4 regions of the Neobacillus sp. NPDC097160 genome follow, and region 3 is predicted to be linked to each of the others. Evidence: riboswitches for the same ligand, from Rfam matches in the RefSeq annotation. Region 3 holds a riboswitch; each other region holds the start of a gene.
The links. A riboswitch is a leader RNA that binds a small molecule or an ion and turns the genes downstream of it on or off. The one in region 3 is predicted to bind cyclic di-GMP.
Positions count from the first base shown of each region.

Region 1 (3,142 bases), on a different contig from region 3:
TCGGAAAGGGTGCCCGAAATGAATTTATCAGTAAAATCCGTAGAAAATGTCGAGTATATGATTGAACAAATTAAGGATAAATTAAAAGTGCTAAACCTTGGAGCGATTAAGCCTTCTCACTTTGATGAAGAAATGTATGAAGAATTAAAAGAGATTTACGATATGGTCATGAGAAAGAATTCATTTAGTCCGAATGAAATGCAGGCATTGGTGGAAGAGCTTGGGAGTCTAAGAAAAAAGTAAGGAAAAAACCCGTTATTACATTTGAATAACGGGTTTTTTTTTATTTTTGTTCGGTTAAGATAATGGGGCCATCTTTTGTGATCGCAAGTGTATGCTCATATTGTGCCGAATATTTACCGTCAAATGTTCTTGCCGTCCAGCCATTGTCGTCCATCTTCGTTTGGTATCTGCCGATATTCACCATTGGCTCAATCGTAAACACCATACCTTCTTTAATTCTTGCCCCTTTTCCAGGTAGTCCATAATGGGGAACATCCGGTTTCTCGTGAATCACGGCACCAATACCATGGCCAATAAAGTCACGAACTACAGAAAGACCTTCACTTTCAACATATGTTTGGATTGCATGGCCAATATCCCCAATTCGATTCCCGACAACGGCCTGTTCAATTCCCTTGTATAAGGCTTCCTTTGTTACTTTCAATAAATGATCTGTTTCATCGGTAACTTTGCCAACTGCATAAGACCATGCTGAATCGGCCAAGGCTCCATTGTAATTAACCACCATATCAATTGTTACAATATCACCATCTTTTAATGGTTCCTTTCTAGGAAAGCCATGGCAAACTTCGTCGTTGATGCTTGCACAAGTAGCATATTCATAGCCTTTATAGCCTTTTTGTTCCGGTGTCGCTCCACTTTTACTTAGAAATCCATTAACAAATTCCTCTATTTCCCAGGTTGTTACACCTGGTTTTATTAATTTAGCAATTTCTTTATGGCAGGCTGCAAGTATATCTCCAGCCTTTTTCATCGCTTCAATTTCACGTTGTGATTTAAGGACAATCATTTAGCAGTATCCCCTTCCATTTTTGTTTATTTTTATGTATGTTTAACAATATGGTTCAACGCAGCATCATTATTCGTAAAAAAATAATACTTTAGGTTGGCAACACTTATAATATTACCTCTATCTGCTCATTTTTTCAAAATATCTTAGTTATGAAACGATCTTTCCCAATGTTCATTATATTGTAATATTAACATGTTCTTAATATGGTACTTTTCCATTCTTTTTGGTAGAATATATATATTAATATTAAAAATAGGTGTGTGAGACCCAATGATCGGTGACCGCGTTAAAAAATTTCGCTTAGAAAAGAAAATGTCATTATCCGAACTTGCTGAACAAGCAGGAGTTGCTAAATCTTATTTAAGTTCGCTTGAAAGGAACCTGCAAAAGAATCCATCCATTCAATTTCTCGAAAAAATTGCTGCTGTATTAAATCTTCCAGTTGAGTATTTAATCCATGAGCAAATTGACAAGGATGAATTAGATAGCGGTTGGATGAACCTAGTCAAAGAGGCTATGAATTCAGGTGTTTCAAAGGAACAATTTCGTGATTTCCTTGAATTTAATAAGTGGCGGATCAATCAAAATAATAACGATTAAATAAGCCTTTTTGCTCAAAAAGAAAAGCATTCTACAAAAATGTCGTTTTTTGTAGAATGCTTTCCTTTTTTTAGTATGTACTTGGTGATTCTTGGTGATGGTCTCGATTAAGAAAATCCCGTACATCTTCAATTGATAATCCAAGTTCCTTTGCCTCAAATATGAGTGCCATCCATTCCTGATCGATTACATCCACATCTCTTTCTGTAATAACCATTTTTCTCACCCCTAAAATACATATCGTATTCCAGGTAGCCCGGCCACCGTAGCAAGTTTGATTCTTGCCTTAGATCCTCGGCTTTGCGTCCCTGTTTTTCAACAGGTTTGCCTTTTTCTGTCTCCAGTACAACTTAAGCATTACCGATTACCTTATTTGCTTTTCTCCCGCTAGGTCGATTTACTTAATTCTATATGATATGTTCATTATATCTAGTCCTTTTATAACAGGGTGTTATATTTTGTCACTTTTATTAACTTTCTAACTACTTTTTCATACAAAATATTCCAAAAACCAACATAAAAATCCCTTAATTTAACTTTAACGTAACTCAATTACTGAAGTATTTCTTGAAAGATTCCTGTAATGATTGTTGATTTAATTCAGAACTTACTGTATCACTCGTCTGAAGGGTAATCAACGAACATGATACACCAATTTTACAGGCGTCTTCCGTGCTGAGACCTTTTAAATAACCAAATAAAATCCCTGCAATAAGTGAATCTATTGAGCCAGTCACATCCACAACCGGGACACTTGGCGGTACGATTGCTCCTGCTTCACCATTGTTTGTAAAATAAATGAGGCCTTTCTCCCCTCTTGTGATTACGACTTTCTCAACACCCTTTTTCATAATCACTTCTGCGGCACGGTAGAAATCTCCTTCTGAGGTAATTTCTAGTTTTGACAGGGCCTCAGCCTCTTTATGATTGGCGATTAACCATGTAACACCTTCTAAGGAATCAGGTAATTTATCAGCTTTAGAAACGGATACTGGGGTAATACAAATAGGAATACCTGTATTTTTACAGCTAGTTATCACTTGCCCGATTACTTTTGCAGGAAAATTCGTATCCAGTAAAATCATTTTTGCACTTTGAATATGGCGTATATTGTTTTCAAAGAAATATTCCTTCACTTCATTGTAAATTGACATATTTGCAAAGGCGACCGCCATTTCACCGTCATCATCAAGTACCGCTGTATAGGTTCCTGTGCTTTCTCCGTGGATTATTTCAGTGGGGCTCACATCTACAAAATCTTTCGTGTTTTGCATGAGCCATTCCCCTTCAGTGTCTGCTCCTACATAGGATAATAAAGATGTTTTCAGTCCGATCCGTCCCGAATTTTCCGCAACATTTCTTGCTACCCCGCCTTTAGTTTTCGCACTTATGGCTGGGTTTGATGTTCCGTACGCTAACGGTTTCAATGTTTGAATTTTCCAATCCACATTAGCTCCACCGATACAGATAATATCTATTATTTTTGTTTCCTTCATGTTCATGTCA
Region 1 covers NZ_JBIWDU010000002.1:105,427-108,568, forward strand. Annotated here, with positions in the region: gene ACIQXV_RS02440 (DUF1128 domain-containing protein) at 19-243, shown strand; gene map (type I methionyl aminopeptidase) at 284-1,033, opposite strand; gene ACIQXV_RS02450 (helix-turn-helix domain-containing protein) at 1,307-1,636, shown strand; gene ACIQXV_RS02455 (anti-repressor SinI family protein) at 1,707-1,853, opposite strand; cyclic di-GMP riboswitch class I at 1,884-1,975, opposite strand; gene ACIQXV_RS02460 (carbohydrate kinase family protein) at 2,185-3,138, opposite strand.
Region 1: it holds a riboswitch for cyclic di-GMP, as region 3 does, so the genes downstream of both, ACIQXV_RS02455 (anti-repressor SinI family protein) here and ACIQXV_RS01210 (anti-repressor SinI family protein) in region 3, are expected to answer to the same signal.

Region 2 (3,142 bases), on a different contig from region 3:
GAGACTTCATTCGATTAAATCCTCCAATATATCTATAAATATTTCAAACCTAGTAAATAGATTACCAGAAAAATAGGAAATTATATATAGAAAAAATGTGTAAAATGTCGTTTTGAATTTAGAAGGGACGGCTTTCATCCAATATTAAAGCTGCTTTTTTACTATTAATTATGTCGAAAATGCAGAAATGTATTAAATGAAATGTTGAATGATGGTGATAGTCGTTGAAAAAGGAATTGTTACCGTCATTCCAAAGGTACTCTAGCTGGTACCATTGCCAATATTGCCTTTGTAGCCATTGAGAATGTAAAGATTGTTGGTAAGGTCGCCAAAGGTGAAATGACTGTATTAGAAGGCCTAAACAAAATGGAGATTACTACTACATCTATTGTAGCAGGGCTTGCAGCGGGTGAGAAGATACATTAATTGGTGCTCAAATAGGAGCTGTCTTGGGACTATTCGGTGTGGACATTGGTGGTTTTGTTGGCAGAACTGTAGGATATATGGTAGGGTCTAAATTTGCAGAGACCGTCGTTAAGGGAGTACAAAAGGTAAGGGGAAGTAGCCACTACTACAGGTATATCATTTGTTAAAAGTGTTTCATCCAATGTCAAAGAAATTAAAGGTTTAGTCCGTAGCCTTTTTTCATGATCTTCCTTAACATTCCGAATTTCAGGGGCAGAACCAGTAGCTATCAAGTTAAGAAAAGTAGCTGGCTTAAAGCTTATTCCCTTAACCATTTTTCGTGTGCTTAATGATGAGAAGGTACCAGTATATGGTGACGGCAAAAATATCCGTGACTGGTTGCACGTACTAGATCATTGTGCTGCTATAGATCTTGTTCTACATGAAGGTGTAAATGGTGAAATCTATAATGTTGGCGGTCATAATGAGCGAACAAATTTAGAAGTTGTTAAAACTATAATTAGCACATTAGGAAAATAGGAAGAACTAATAGAATTTGTTATTGACCATTTAGGTCATGATAAGCGCTATGCTATTGACCCTACAAAGTTGGAGAAATTAGGTTGGAAACCGACTTATACATTTGAAACGGGAATTGCTCAAACCATTGAGTGGTATTTAGATAATAAATGGTGGTGGGAGCAAATCATTAGTGGGGATTACAAGAATTATTTTGAAAAACAATATACGTTTCATCAAGATTAATTAATATATTTGTAGGACTGTCTGTTTTTTATACAGACCGATTACTTGATACAAGCATTTCTTGGGGCAAAAAAATCTGCATCTTACATACATAATGCAGATTTTTTTTCATCCAGATTGTCATTGATTAAGTACTTACTAATGTTTTCTTGATTTGATCGGATAAAGTTTTGTAGGCTGTCCGGGATAAGCTTGTCCACACACTCTAGAGTATGTGGATTCAAGGAGACCTTTAACAATGCTTTTTCTTGCATATCTAGACATTTAACTGATACCTTTAGTTTTTTATTTGCTATTTCTACGATTTGATATCTCATTGGGCAGTCGCACGTATACTTGGTTTGAATAGTCTACAGAATGCCTGTTTAAGATTTTCAAGGCATTCTACTCGTATTCTTTCTTCACAGACAAAGTCATTAAGCAATTCACTTTTTAACCTAGAGTAAGTCATCGAAATTTGATCATCTGCTTGCTTATTTACATGATTTTGTTTTGCTTCATGTAGTAATTCTCTTTCATAGTACTCAACAGAACCGAATAAAACAGTCATTCTGGTTTCCACCCTTCTTCGAACTAAATTTAAAAAGGTAATTTTAAATACTAGCAAAACTCTACTGCTTTCCTTTTTTGTACTCCTATTCTCTTTAAAAAGAAAAAAAGCCCACAAAAAAGATTGGTGGCCAAAATGTATGTTAGGCTAATAAAAAAGCTTTAGCTGTATATCCAATCCATTTGGCAGCCCGACTATCATAGCACTTTCGCCTTAGATTCGCAGCTTTGCGTCCCCGACTTTCGAAGGGTTTGCCTTTTTCTTATTGATACTTTTATACTATTACTAAGAAGTGCATTTTTCAACAAAATTCATCATTTTTTGCAAAAATATACAGGACGTTAGGATCAGACCCCCACTCAGCTAAAGTTTAAAGCGGTAAAGCACAAAGGTTTAATCCAAGAGCTAGTCTCTATGGTTTTGTTCTTTAATTTGTCAGAATTTATTATCAAATTTGGTAGGAATTTAGAGGTTTTTGTTGAATTACGTATTTGGTAAGGAACTTAGTTGAGAGGGGTGCCCTAGTTGTCAAGAAATCACCGCATTTGGTTTCCTGGTGCCAAGTATCATATTACGAACCGAGGTAATCGGAGGGCTGCTTATTTTATGATGATTTTGATCGTGAAGTGTACATAGAGCTCCTAGAAGAAACACGTAATTGTTATCCTTTTTGTCTCCACACCTACTGCCTCATGACCAAGCACATTCATCTTCAATTAGAAACCCTTCACCATCATCCAAAAGATATTATAAAAATGCTGAATTCTAGATATGCAATGTATTTTAATAAACGTCATCACCTTGTAGGTCATGTTTTTCAAGGCAGGTACGGAGCAGAACTAATTGATACTGCGGAGTATCTATTGGAAGTTAGTAGATATATTCATATGAATCCAGTTGAAGCGAAAATGGTGAAGTTTCCTCAAGATTATCGGTGGAGCAGCTATATGGCTTATATATCGAACTCCACAAATCCACATGTTACAACCTCAAAAATATTATCTCATATTCTTGAACCGCAGAAAGAAAATTACCGCAAATTTGTTGAAGGTGCAGTAACTATAATTCCTTCAAAATCTTAGTGTAATGGAACATTTTAAAAAGTTTGATAAGAAATAGTAGGAGGTTATTTTCAATGGCTGTAAAAGCGTTCAGTATTGGATTAAAGGGGCTAGAAGGTTATCTAGTGCAGGCAGATGTAAGGATCAAACCTGGTACGGAATCGATGGTGATTGTTGGTTTGCCGGATGCCTCAGTAAAAGAGTCGAGGGAACGTGTCATTGCGGCACTTGGTCATTTTGATGTTGATGTTACCGATCGAAAGATAGTCGTTTATCTTTCACCATCAGAACAAAAGAAAAATGGGCCACTATTTGATTTGGCCATCGCGATTGCTGCTTTAAAAGAGCTGAGTTTGATAAA
Region 2 covers NZ_JBIWDU010000011.1:214,234-217,375, reverse strand. Annotated here, with positions in the region: gene tagU (polyisoprenyl-teichoic acid--peptidoglycan teichoic acid transferase TagU) at 1-10, opposite strand, end outside; partial or broken gene ACIQXV_RS17245 (dTDP-glucose 4,6-dehydratase) at 721-1,170, shown strand; gene ACIQXV_RS17240 (hypothetical protein) at 1,484-1,720, opposite strand; cyclic di-GMP riboswitch class I at 1,902-1,986, opposite strand; gene ACIQXV_RS17235 (transposase) at 2,347-2,802, shown strand; gene ACIQXV_RS17230 (magnesium chelatase domain-containing protein) at 2,856-3,142, shown strand, end outside.
Region 2: it holds a riboswitch for cyclic di-GMP, as region 3 does, so the genes downstream of both, ACIQXV_RS17240 (hypothetical protein) here and ACIQXV_RS01210 (anti-repressor SinI family protein) in region 3, are expected to answer to the same signal.

Region 3 (3,142 bases):
TGATAATGGCAAAATCCTGTTTTCCTATTGGTAAATGAATCTGTTCAATGGGCGCATGACACTATTCACTGGTTCCTTTCTGGTTGCATTCCACGTGAATATATATTAAGATAATCGTATAATTATCCACGTTTATTTTTAGAAAAATAACCACCACGGAGGAGCAACCATGTTACAGACAAAATTAGTAGATTCAGAGCTAATTGATTGGACGATTCAGCAGCGCCGGCATTTTCATATGCACCCGGAGTTATCAGGACAAGAATATAAGACAGAAGCCTATGTAAAAGAGAAATTAACGGAATTTGGTATTCCGACAGATTCGCGGTTTTCAGCACCCAATGTGATTGCTTTTTTTAAAGGAACAGAAGGAAAAAAGACAATTGCGCTAAGGGCCGATATGGATGCCCTGCCGCTTCATGAAGAAGGAGAAAACAAGCCGTATATTTCAACGGTCCCCGGCGTTATGCACGGCTGCGGCCATGATGGTCATACTGCTACATTGCTCGCGGCTGCAAAATGGATGAGCGAAAATCCACATCTTGTAAAAAACAATATTGTCTTAATTTTTCAAAGCTCTGAGGAAGCCTCGCCAAGCGGCGCACAACAGCTTGTAAAAGAAGGGATTTTAGACGGAGTCGATGCTATCTACGGCATTCATTATATCTCTGGAATGCCGCTTGGAGAAATTGGCTTTGCCACCGGCTATGCCATGGCCTCGAGCGACGACTTTGACATCACAATTGAAGGAACAGGAGGTCATGGCGGCTATCCACATGAAACGGTGGACCCGATCTACATCGCGACCCACCTTATTCAGGCGTTTCAATCGATTGTCAGCAGGAACTTAAACCCGCTGCATGCAGGCGTCATTTCGTTTGGCGGGATGCAAGCAGGCAATTCCTATAATGTTATTCCTGAAAAAGTTACACTGCAAGGAACGATTCGAGCGTTGACGTTTGAAGGAGCCGAACTGATGCACAAAAAAACAGCACAGCTAACGGAAGCTATTTGCGCAAGCTTTGGCGCAAAGGGGCACTACCACTTTATCGAGGGAACGCCGCCATTGTACAATCACCCGGAGGCATGCGAAGTTGCGAAGGGAATTATCAAAAAATCCTTTGGCGAAAATGTCTTCGTGGAAAAGGAACCAGTAATGGGCGCTGAAGATTTCTCCTATTATTTAAAGGAAAAAACCGGAGCCTTCATCAACGTCGGAATGAAAAGTGAAAATAGTCAATATCCGCACCACCATCCAAAATTTGACATCGACGAAGCCGCCATCCCCGCTGGGATCGAGCTGATGATTCAATTGGCTTTGAATGCCTAAATCAACTATAAATATAGTAGAAAGAATGGAGCTTCGTTTGGTGTTTAAAACGGCATAGATGACAAAGGAAATCCATTCGCAAAGCCAAAATATTGGATTGCAATTTGGCAAGGAGAAAAAAAGCATTCCGCAAAAAGATAATTTTTGCAGAATGCTTTAAATTTTTTGTATGTATGCTAGTTATTCACAGGTATTTTACTTGTAGCTAATCTTGATGTAAGAACGCCTGAACGGTTTCAATTGATAATCCCAATTCTTTTGCCTCTAAAATGAGTTCCAGCCATTCCTTGTCGATGTCCGTAACTTCTCGGTCTGTCATTAACATCCTTATCACCCCTAAAATACACACGTATTCCAGGTAACCCGGCCATCATAGCATGTAGCACCTGCCTTAGACCCTCGGCTTTGCGTCCCCTTTTTTCAAAGGGTTTGCCTTTTTCTGTTTCAAATCCCATTGAAACAATACAATTTTACCATTTCCACTAAACATTCATAGGTTTATATACTTAATTCAAAGATGATATCTTTATTATATCTAGTCCTATTTTATTAAATTGTTGTATTTTGTCGTTTTACTAAAAGGTTTCCTATTTAATTTATTACAAATTCCTACAAAATATTTACAAAATCCGCTTAATTCCCCATGTATTAATCTAGCAAATATAATTTGTTCTCCCTCCTTTTTAAATCGTTAGAATCCGTTTGATAGTAAGCAATTTATCTTCTTATGTAGCCAGAACGATTCGGAGTAGTCGTTCTTTATAATGAACCACTAAGTTGAGTATATGCTAAAATAGTAAACTTGAAAAACCCAACAAACAGGTCTTTTCACCTAAATAACGACAATTATCGTTCTTTTTATCGTTAAATCTCGTGTTTCCTTACTTTTTTTGCATTCAATAAAGAACGCTCTGTTCATTATAATGTATTAGCATGTTTTTCAACCAAATCCATTTCTTCTGTTCTTAAAAGAGAGTAAATAAAAAAAACGGCACAAGCCAAATATAGTTGAGTGTCAATCAAAAGGGAAAATCTCACATTTTTTATATTCACCCCACGAATTTTTTGCTATTCTATATGATAGATGTAAAAAAATTGTATATTTTTTGGAGGATCTGCCGAATGAGGACTACTAAAAAGAAAAGAAAGTGGCTTAAAGTAACTGGAATTATCCTTTTAGTTTTGTTAGTTGCTGGTGGCGCTTATGCTTTTACAGTATATAAATCTTTTAAAAATGCTGTCGAAACAATGCACCAGCCAATTGAACGGAAACAATCGGAAAAACGTCAAGAACCAGTAACGTTCAAAAACAAAGACCCATTTTCCGTATTAATGTTAGGTGTGGATGAACGTAAAGGGGACAAAGGTCGTTCTGATACAATTATCGTATTGGCCGTAAATCCAAATAATAATTCAGTAAAAATGCTGAGTATTCCGCGTGACACCCGTACTGAAATAATAGGAAAAGGGAAAGAAGATAAGATTAACCATGCCTATGCATTTGGTGGAATCCCAATGTCAATGGATACAGTTGAGAATTTCCTTGATATTCCAATCGATTATTATATGCAGGTAAACATGGAAGGATTTAAGGATATCGTTGATGCTGTTGGCGGAATTACAGTCCAGAATGATTTAGACTTTACGCAAGATGGATTCCATTTTACAAAGGGAGCATTGAATCTGTCTGGTGAAAAAGCTTTAAGCTATACTAGAATGCGTTACGAAGACCCAAGGGGTGACTTTGGCCGTCAAACAAGGCAGCGCCAAATCATTCAGGGAGTCATTCAGGAAGGAGCAAGTGTATCAAGT
Region 3 covers NZ_JBIWDU010000001.1:281,653-284,794, reverse strand. Annotated here, with positions in the region: gene ACIQXV_RS01215 (M20 metallopeptidase family protein) at 170-1,330, shown strand; gene ACIQXV_RS01210 (anti-repressor SinI family protein) at 1,536-1,655, opposite strand; cyclic di-GMP riboswitch class I at 1,685-1,774, opposite strand; gene tagU (polyisoprenyl-teichoic acid--peptidoglycan teichoic acid transferase TagU) at 2,453-3,142, shown strand, end outside.

Region 4 (3,142 bases), on a different contig from region 3:
ATTACCATTACAGAAAATGAGGTTCCCGTGGTATCCACTGAAGTCATAGATGAACCATCTCCAGAACATCAAGTCATTAATAAGGAATCCTCTGAAGACAATGATTTGTTGGACATTTTATCGGGATTAATCACTAACGTACAGCAGCTACCGGGAATTAATCTAAACGAACTTCTAAGAAGTTTATACCAACTGACAAACATGGCGCTTCAGAACCAGGACGCAGTTCAGCAGATAGCGAGTATGAAATCGGAAATCAACCTCGAAAAAGAAGCTATGCGAGAACAGTTAATGAAAAAAGAACAACAGTTTATTCTGGAGAAAAAGCGCAATGATGAATTACAATTAGAGGTTGCTAAGCTGGCAAAAGAAATAACAGCATTTAACAAGTTGGGAGACGCGGCCAAAATTCAACATTTGAAATCATATAATCAAAGACTTAACTACATCATTGATAGTTTTGGTGTAGTCCTTCAAGTTAGCGGTTAAATTTAATTCTTAAAATGAATGTAAAAACGGTATTAGCAAAAAAACATCAATTTATTTTTATCTTTTCTCCTTAACTATTTTTTATTTCAACCGATATAAATAATAACATCAATGAAATGGAAATTGAGAGGAGTAATCAATTATGGCTTTTAGTAATCCATATCAAACCTATCAAAAACAAGCGGTCATTACTTCTAAACCAGAAGAATTAACATATTTGTTATACCAAGGAATGATTAAATTTATTCGGCTTTCTAAAATGGCGCTTCAAAATAATAATCTAGAGGAGAGTCACGGTTACAATCTAAGAGCCCAGGATATTGTGAGCGAGTTAATGGTATCTTTAAAAAAAGGGTACTCCATCTCAGATTCTTTGCTTTCGTTATATGATTTCATGAAGTCTCGTTTAATTGAGGCCAACATTAGTAAAAAAATTGAGATTTTAGAAGAAGTGGAAGGATATGCTTTAGAATTATCGGAAACATGGTCTACGGCAATGAAGCTAAATAAAACTAAGAACTAAGGTCTGATAAAGCAATGGACGAATTGATAACACGTATTTATGACATCACTGTAGAAATGAATCATGCACTAAAAGATGATGATTATGAGAAATTTGATCACCTATTAAATACTCGGAACAGCATAATGATCAAAGTTGATACGGTGAGAGCTGAAATCCCAGGCTTCCAATATACAGCTAAAGAAAAACAATTGTTGGAAGAAACTCGTACCATTGATCAGCGTTTGACATCACTTTTAAAAGTAAACATAAGTGAAACCCAACACTCCTTAAATCAAATGAAACAAAAGGAACAAGTTACTAAAAAGTACCGCCCGTATATCAAACAAACAAATGGAGTTTTTTTAGACTCAAAAAAATAATAGTATGCGTGGTCTCTCATTATCTGATGAGTGATCACGCATTTTTTTGTTTAAAATGACTAAAAATTGAACGAGTAAAAGGTTCATAAATTATTCTGGCACAAATCAAAATTACTGAAAAAAGAATCTTTTTTTGGGTACAACAAAAAAATATATCTTTTGAACTAGTATTTTCGACACAAAATGATAAAATAGTAGTATATTCGCTAATGGTAAAACATTCTATTATTTAAGAAGAATATAAAAAAACCGAATCAAGATAAAGGCACACCTGATGAAAATCAGTGTCGCAAAGCTATAGGGACTAAGGTGCTTTTGTACTATGTCAGCCAGTTTACCAAAAAGATTAAGGTATTATTCATAGGTACTAAATGTCTAGATGAGGATAGATTTTCTGTGTCTACAAAGATATTTATTGTCTATTACCTCCCTTTGGTAAAGGTGAGGTTCTTTTTTTGCGACAATTTGGGAGGAACTTATGTACTCTTTAACAACCCGTTAACGGAGGGAAGATATCCATGACTCATCAACAAGTAATGGACAAACGAACGTATGGTCAGCTTTATAATTTTATGGAATATAAAAAGATGAGACCCTTCTTCGTAAAACCTATTAAAATAACAATGGGAAACCCAATCAATGAAACGTATTACCTGGTAAAAAATGTTGTATACAAGGGAAAGCAGATTCTTGTAATGAAGCAAAAAAAGGATTCAAAGACGATTATGTTGGTAGAAGCGGAAATAAAAGATGGGAAATTAATACATGTTTCTATGGTCTCAGAAGAGGTATTAGTGGAAGTTAGCGGGATGTTAGAAAAAATTATTTAATACTCTATAGGATACTACGGGAAGAACAAATACGGAAAGTGAGAATAATGAGACAAAAAGTTTCAATTCGTTTGCTTGACCACATATTCATATTTCGTGGTCACGTTTCTTCTGAATTTTGCTAATTAATCGATGAAAATCAACAATTTGGATGAATAGTGTTACATAGAATATCTGGGATGAAAGGGTGCTATCCATTGATTAATGGTGAGGATTGGTTTACGAAAACAATGCTAGTTAATACATTATCCAGGACGCAAAAATTACGGTCGCCTATGGAGGGAACCACTTCCGGAGGTGAGAATTTATTTACCGCAGTCTTAAATCAACTTTTAATGCAGCAGGAATTACAATCGACAGTACAACCACAAATCAATTCCTTTGTCCCAAATATTATGAATGAAATCAACCAATATACGAGTAATCAAAACATGCCTTTAAACACGAATGAACCGTTACGATTCCAGACATTAAACGCAGATAAATTAAATCAAGTTTTGGGCGGGAAATTAAAAGGAATGGGCGAGGTTTTTGTTAACGCTGGAAAACGGTTTAATATCAATCCGGCTTTGTTAACAGCTATTGCTCAGCATGAAACAGGGAATGGGAAATCTCGTGCTGCCAATGAAAAAAATAATATTGCTGGAATGATGGGTATTAATGGCTTGAAATCGTACTCCTCCATTGAAGATAGCATTATGGATATGGCTCGCAATCTTAGTAAGAATTATTTAGGAAAAGGCTTATCAAGTATTCCTGGGATTGGTGCGAAGTATGCTCCTATTGGCGCGGATAATGATCCGTCCGGTTTAAACAATCAATGGGTATCTGGGGTGACCAAGTTTTTTGAACGGCTTACTGTGTAACAAGCAGTGATATAGACTTCAGCTATGAAAAAAATGGTAGCTTTGAAGCACTTTTTTATAGTATATTGATAT
Region 4 covers NZ_JBIWDU010000006.1:102,524-105,665, forward strand. Annotated here, with positions in the region: gene ACIQXV_RS10280 (hypothetical protein) at 1-489, shown strand, start outside; gene fliS (flagellar export chaperone FliS) at 632-1,012, shown strand; gene fliT (flagellar protein FliT) at 1,027-1,374, shown strand; cyclic di-GMP riboswitch class I at 1,629-1,715, shown strand; gene ACIQXV_RS10295 (hypothetical protein) at 1,893-2,204, shown strand; gene ACIQXV_RS10300 (glucosaminidase domain-containing protein) at 2,402-3,070, shown strand.
Region 4: it holds a riboswitch for cyclic di-GMP, as region 3 does, so the genes downstream of both, ACIQXV_RS10295 (hypothetical protein) here and ACIQXV_RS01210 (anti-repressor SinI family protein) in region 3, are expected to answer to the same signal.